2 regions of the Pseudoalteromonas sp. ABV4_021 genome follow, and region 1 is predicted to be linked to the other one. Evidence: riboswitches for the same ligand, from Rfam matches in the RefSeq annotation. Region 1 holds a riboswitch; the other holds the start of a gene.
The links. A riboswitch is a leader RNA that binds a small molecule or an ion and turns the genes downstream of it on or off. The one in region 1 is predicted to bind lysine.
Positions count from the first base shown of each region.

Region 2: another riboswitch for lysine. It lies ahead of lysC (lysine-sensitive aspartokinase 3); the one in region 1 lies ahead of dapA (4-hydroxy-tetrahydrodipicolinate synthase).

Region 1 is NZ_JBSWVB010000001.1:2,748,052-2,751,470, forward strand. It holds gene ACXAFE_RS12720 (energy transducer TonB) at 1-207, opposite strand, end outside; gene ACXAFE_RS12725 (Solitary outer membrane autotransporter beta-barrel domain) at 395-1,276, opposite strand; lysine riboswitch at 1,509-1,703, shown strand; gene dapA (4-hydroxy-tetrahydrodipicolinate synthase) at 1,829-2,710, shown strand; gene ACXAFE_RS12735 (2,3,4,5-tetrahydropyridine-2,6-dicarboxylate N-succinyltransferase) at 2,723-3,419, shown strand, end outside.
Region 2 is NZ_JBSWVB010000001.1:1,733,829-1,737,247, reverse strand. It holds gene nhaD (sodium:proton antiporter NhaD) at 1-1,038, shown strand, start outside; lysine riboswitch at 1,122-1,295, shown strand; gene lysC (lysine-sensitive aspartokinase 3) at 1,426-2,712, shown strand; gene ACXAFE_RS08185 (4'-phosphopantetheinyl transferase family protein) at 2,662-3,419, opposite strand, start outside.

The sequences.
Region 1 (3,419 bases):
ATCAGGTTCGACTACAAAACTTAGTTGCACCCAACCTTCTTTACCGTTACGCGCAGCATTAATTGGATATTTAGGCGGCACACGTTCAATTGCCTCAGCATTGACAATGGTATTTAAGTGAAGTTGTTCAGTTTTGTTTGCTAAATCAGATGTATCAGCTGCGCTCAAGGCACTCGCAGACAACGTTATAAGCGGTAATAGAATCATTATCTAAGTCCTTTTATATTTATGGCGTTAACCAACTCTTTGCGTCTATTTTCAAATATCGAGCTGTATAAATGAAGTGCTAATAAGACGGTATTTGTCTCATAGAGTTACATTGCATCGATAAATTTAGGCCTAGTTAGCATGGCGTTAAGCTCACTAGAATGATAACGATTACAGTGAGTTGGAGTTACTCTTCGTTGAAGTAGATTACAATACTGCCGCCACTAAGTACACTACCCTCGTTGTAATGCAAGCCAATGCCGATATTATCAAACCAAGATGTCCACGGCCGAGTGTCAATTAATAAGCCGCCACCGTACTCGTAATAATGACCTGTGCTAAAGGCGCTACGTGCGTCTCCACCCAAATCAACACGCTGAAATTTAAGATAAATTGACTCGGTATGTTTTAACTTTTGGTCGAGTTTTATTGTTGCCCTAACACTATTCGCAAAATACCAACCTGATGGGGTTGAATCACGCGTTGCATCATCACCACCAAATCCTTTACCAAAAAAGTGGTTATAGCTCGACTTAACGAGCCAATGTCCCCAACGACTGGCTTTTCTACGACTGAGAGTTAACCCCATATCGGTTAAAACTGAGTTTGCAGTTGTATTAAAATAAATACCTTCCACTTCTGCCTTAGCGGCGCGGCTTTCAGGGCTGTTGTAGTCGTGAATATTGTCGTAATGCATCACATGCGCACCAATTGAGCATTCTAACAACCAATTATCGTAACGATACAGCGCTGTTTCATAATCGGCATAAGCGGTGAAGATTTGATCATGGCTATCATCGGGAATGGTCACATCATCCAGCAATATGTCTTGCGACTGTGAAATATAAGAAAAGTGCATGTTTATGCGTGAATCTTCGTCTAACGTGTAGGTATAAGGCAGTGCAAACACTTGTAGCTGAGTTCTTAAATCAACACTTTTATCGCCTGCATCATCTCCGAGCTGCTCTAAAATATTTACCGGGTCAAAGTTACCAAAGCCAAAGCGCACTACGTCAGAGTCACTTAATACAACCGACGACGCAAACGATTCCTCATAGGCTTTTTTCACCGATGCATAGCATGGCAAGCTTATAAAAACGCATAACAGAAATACTAACTTTCTCACAACTAACTATTTTTACTTAATTTCAACAGTAATAGCCGCTAGTTATATCATTAAACATCATGCGATTGCAGTGCTCTAAAATAAATTTTATTGACATTTAGACGTCCAAAATGTTTCAATTGCCGCTCAATCACCCTATTTTACGTTAGTGGCTATTTAAAGTAGCGGCTAACTTAGGGCTGGAAGAGGTGCGTTATTCAGGTAATTCAGTTGAGGGGAGCAAACTCCAAAGACACTGAATGAGGGGAATTAACGCCGAGAGATAAGCTTTTTTGCTGATAACTTATCTCGGGCGCTTGGGCTGAATCCCGGCGACTGTCACCAATTACTTGTATTAAGTAAATATGTTTGGTGGAGAGCTTCTGGTCTTAGAAAAATAAGGCCATTCGCCTTATCTATTTTTTAAGTCCATTGCTCTTCGAATTTTTAGTTGTTCGAAGCTGGACTAAGCCTTTCTCTTATCCCTTCTTCGAACACATATTAAGTTCGCTAGAGATGAAATCACAATTTAATTTAACGCAGTACCCGCTGTGGACTGCATTAGTCACGCCTTTCACTGAGACGGGTGAAGTTGACTATGACAATCTTGCGCAATTGGTAGCAGATCAACAAGATGCCAACAATGGCATTTTATTACTCGGCAGCACAGGTGAAGGTTTAGCATTAACCATCGCTGAGCAGCAGCAAATCGTGCGTTTTGTCTGTGATTTATCACCGACTGTACCTTTGATGGTTGCTGTAGGCGGGGTCAACTTACCGCAACAACTTGAGTGGTTAGAATTCTGTAACCAACAACCGATTGACGCACTATTACTAGGTTCACCACTTTACGCCAAACCCGGCATTAAAGGCCAAATTCAGTGGTTTGGTACATTACTCAGTGCCACAGAACTTCCTTGCATGTTGTATAACGTGCCAGGACGCAGCGCCGTGGCACTTGCTCCTGAACTGTTATCAGCACTAAGTCATCACACCAACTTATGGGCTTTAAAAGAAGCCAGTGGTGACATTAGTAAATTTGAAGTATTTAGAGGCAGCAATCCTAATGTGGCTATTTACAGTGGCGATGATGCCTTAATGCCATATTTTGCCCAAGCTGGCGCAAAAGGTTTAGTGTCGGTTGCTGCCAACGCATGGCCTAAACAAACCGCAGAGTTTGTTCGCAGATCACTTTTAGGCACACCAAACCTGTTTACTACTTGGAGCGACGCGGTAAATAGCTTATTTGAAGTAGCTAACCCTGTGCCGGTAAAAGTGCTAATGCACCAGCAAGGCAAGCTCAACACCCCAAATTTACGTCCACCGCTTACCCATCATGAGCTGGAATCACCTGCAGCAATTCTCGCTGCTAATCAAACAATTTTATCTTGGAATTAAGAGAGAAGTACTATGAACTGGCAAGAACTATTAAAAAACCTAGAAAACGGCACCTTACGCGCAGCAAACCAAGATGAAAATGGTAATTGGCACGCGAACGTTGAAGTTAAAAAAGGCATTTTAGATGTTTTCAAAAATGGTACTAATACTGAATTTCCAGGTGGTTTTGTAGATAAAGATAACCTTGCTGTACGCGGTTTTTCTGCACAAGAAGGTGTACGTATGGTGCCAGGCGGTACGAGTATTCGCCCAGGTGCCTATGTTGCAAGCGGCACAGTAATTATGCCACCAGCCTATGTGAATATTGGTGCCTACATCGACACCGGCACTATGGTTGATAGCCATGCATTAGTAGGCTCATGTGCTCAAGTTGGTAAAAACGTACATTTAAGTGCTGCAGTGCAAATTGGCGGTGTATTGGAGCCTGTTGGCGCAAGCCCTGTAGTAATTGAAGATGATGCATTTATCGGCGCAGGTTGTGTCATCGTTGAAGGTGTGGTCGTTAAAAAAGGTGCGGTACTTGCACCGGGCGTGCGTCTTTCTGCGACTATTCCTGTTTATGACTGTGTAAATGAGCGCGTATTAGAAAAAGGCGAACCAATTCCAGAAAATGCGATTGTTATTCCTGGCTCACGCCCTTCATCAAGTGAATGGGGTCGTGAGCAAGGCTTAAGCATGTCATGTGCCCTTATCGTTAAATATCGTGATG
Region 2 (3,419 bases), 1.0 Mb from region 1:
TTGATGGCAGCGATGACCTTTGTTGCATATTTAAACTCCAAAGGGTTTATTCAAAGCTTGGTGCATAGGGTATTGCCTAATGAAATGAGCGAACGCAATTTGATGTATTTAATCGGTGCGTTTGCATTTTTCTTCTCGTCGATTTCTGACAACATCACGGCAACGCTGATATCGCTGGCGGTTGTGATGTCGTTAAAGCTTGATGCCAAAAAACTCATTAAGTATGCCACGCTTATTGTATTTGCAGTGAACTCAGGTGGGGTATCGCTTATCACCGGTGATGTAACTACTTTAATGATTTTCCTTGCAGATAAAGTCACCATTGCTAACTTATTGTTGCTTGTGGCGCCTGCTGCGTTATCGGTATTTATTTTAGCGGCAATGCTAAGTATGGGAATGAAAGGCACTATTACGTTTGAAAAAGTAGAGCTACGCCGTATTGAAAAAACCGATATCACCATTGCCTGTATCTTTGTTTCAACCATCGTAGCGACGCTGATGTTTAGTGTGTGGTATCACATTCCGCCATTATTAACCTTCTTATTTGGTTTATCGCTAATGTTCTTAGTTGCGCAATTCTTAATGCGTAAAAAAGACGTGAATAAAAAGATTATCGATTACGTGCGCGAAATTGAGTACGACACTTTATTATTCTTCGTAGGGGTATTACTGCTTGTTGGCGCGATGAAAGAGATTGGTGTGTTGAATCAATTTACCCACCTTTATGAAGTGCTTGCACCTGAATATGCAAACTACTTTATGGGTATTTTGTCAGCGGCTGTTGATAACGTACCGCTTACTGCAGCACTACTAAAAGCAGATATCGTAATGGATACACGTCAGTGGTTAACCTTTACCTATGCAACCGGTGTAGGCGGTTCAATGCTGATTATCGGTTCAGCTGCGGGTATTATTGCGATGAGCAAAATTAAGGAGCTTACCTTTGTAAGTTACCTACGCATGTTTATGTATTTGATGATTGCCTACACCATTGGTTATTCATCATCGTATTTAGTTGGTTGTTTATTTCTTAATTAGTGATTGACAGCTAGACGGCTAAACGGTAAATTTCAAAAGCCTTCTTTTTAGAAGGCTTTTGTTTGTGTGCTTAGTAAGTATTCAAACACAGAAGAGGTGCATTAACCAGGTAGTAGATTCGAGGGCGCATTCCCGACGACGGTCTATCAGGGGGTTAACTGCCGAGGAGTGATCTGGATTTGTGGCCAGCTTGCTTCGGTTCTAGAAGTTGAATCTTCGGGACTGTCACCTGTACCAGGTGGAGAGCTTCTGGCAGAGACTATCCTGATGTAATCAATCACGTTCCTTGCCAAGTTCTCCTTATTAAGATTTAAAGGAGAGACCGTGTCTAATTCGAGTATTAATGTAGCAAAATTTGGTGGTACCAGTGTCGCAGACTATGACGCTATGGTGCGCTGTGCTGAAATTGTTATATCAAACCCAAGCACCCGTTTAGTTGCCGTAAGTGCAAGCTCTGGTGTTACCAATCATTTAGTAAGCCTTGCAAATGACGATTTAACAGAGGCTGCGCGCCAAGAACATATTGACGCCGTGGTAGCTATTCAGCACAAAATTACTGAAAAACTCACATTAGATGACGACATTACCGAAGGTTTTTTAGCAACACTTGAAGCGTTTAAAACCTTTGCATTACAAAACGAATTTGATGACAAAGCAAGCGACGAGCTATTAAGTTTTGGTGAACGTTTATCATCGTATTTATTTACCCAGGTTTTACGCAGCTTAGGCGCACAATCGCTGCGCTTTGACGTACGTGAAGTGCTAGCGACCAATTCACATTTTGGTAAAGCAGAACCGAATGTTGAACGCACTCGTGAATTAGCACAAGCAAATTTATTGCCGTTATTAAGCGAAAACATTGTAGTTACCCAAGGTTTTATTGGTGCCAATAGCCAAGGTGATACGACAACGCTTGGCCGTGGTGGCTCTGATTACAGTGCAGCATTATTGGCTGAAGCGGTTGATGCAAAAGCGGTTTACATTTGGACAGACGTAGTGGGCATTTTTAGTACAGACCCTCGTTTATGTGTAAAAGCGGCGCCGATTGCCAAACTGAGCTTTGATGAGGCGGCAGAAATGGCAACCTTTGGCGCTAAAGTATTACATCCAGCCACTATTTTACCAGCAAGTCGCAGTGGCATTAGTGTGTTTGTTGGTTCGAGCAAAGCGCCAGAGCAAGGTGGTACTTGGATTGAGAAAGAAAAATCAGAACAAGCGGGCATTCGCGCGGTAACCCAGCGTAAAAATCAAATACTATTAACGGTTAAAAGCCCTGAAATGCTACTTGCGAGCGGCTTCTTAGCACGTGTTTTCACTATTTTAGCGAAATACAATATTTCAGTAGATTTAGTTACTACATCTGAAATTAGTGTCGCGTTAACGTTAGATAACGCGCCAAATGCATCGCGTCCGGAGTTGGAACAAGCTTGTCTTGATGAGTTAAGCGAGTTTTGTCATGTAACGGTTGAGAATAATTTAACCTTGGTGGCATTAATCGGCTCTGAAATTCAATTACGCCACGGTGAAATTAACTTAATGGGTGTACTCAGTGATTTTAATATTCGTTTAATTTGCCATGGCGCAAGTAAGCACAATCTGTGTTTCTTAGTTGAGCAAAGTGAATCAGATAATGTGGTGCAAGCGATTCACAGCCGTTTGCTGGAAGCCTGTTAAATCGGGTTTAAGGGAAACTTCAACAAGCGCTGGTGGCTGTTTAACAGTGATTGGCGTTGCCAAACTAAAATCAAACCCATTAATTTGGCAGCTATAGGCTGCTAAATTATGTTTTGCATAACCGTGATATACATTAGGTGAAAGCAGCTGGGCAATTGGCATGGCAACAGCTTTAGCAAGGGCCTCTTTTAATGTCCAAATACGAAAAAAAGTATCGGACATAGGGGTTGCCGCTTCAATTTCATTAATTTCATCAATATGATAAAAGTGGTTGGCTAATTTTAAAAAAGGGCGCTTTTGCGACATAAACTCAAGGTCGATGCCCATACGCTCTGGCTCATGTGCTAAATACACCGCAACCCAGCCTTTGGAATGACTTATCACCAGTGACAGTGGCACGGTGTTGTTTTGATATTTAATTACCAAACGTGCAGTGTGTTCATCAAAAAAGGTGGTGAGTTCAGCTGCTTCATACGCAAAAAACTGTTGCGCTAATTGCTTAATTAAATAACGCGAGGCTAAGTATTCGCGTTTAGCGCTTTCTAACTTGCGCCTTTCTAAAATGCTAATTTCATGCGCAGATAATAAACTTGTGATGTTTATTTGGTCGAAATTAAGGGCTTGGCTATTGGCTATAACTAAATTAATTGGTGACTTAGGGCTTAGCACGCTAAAATGCGCGCGCTCAGGCGAGATGCCTGTAATTG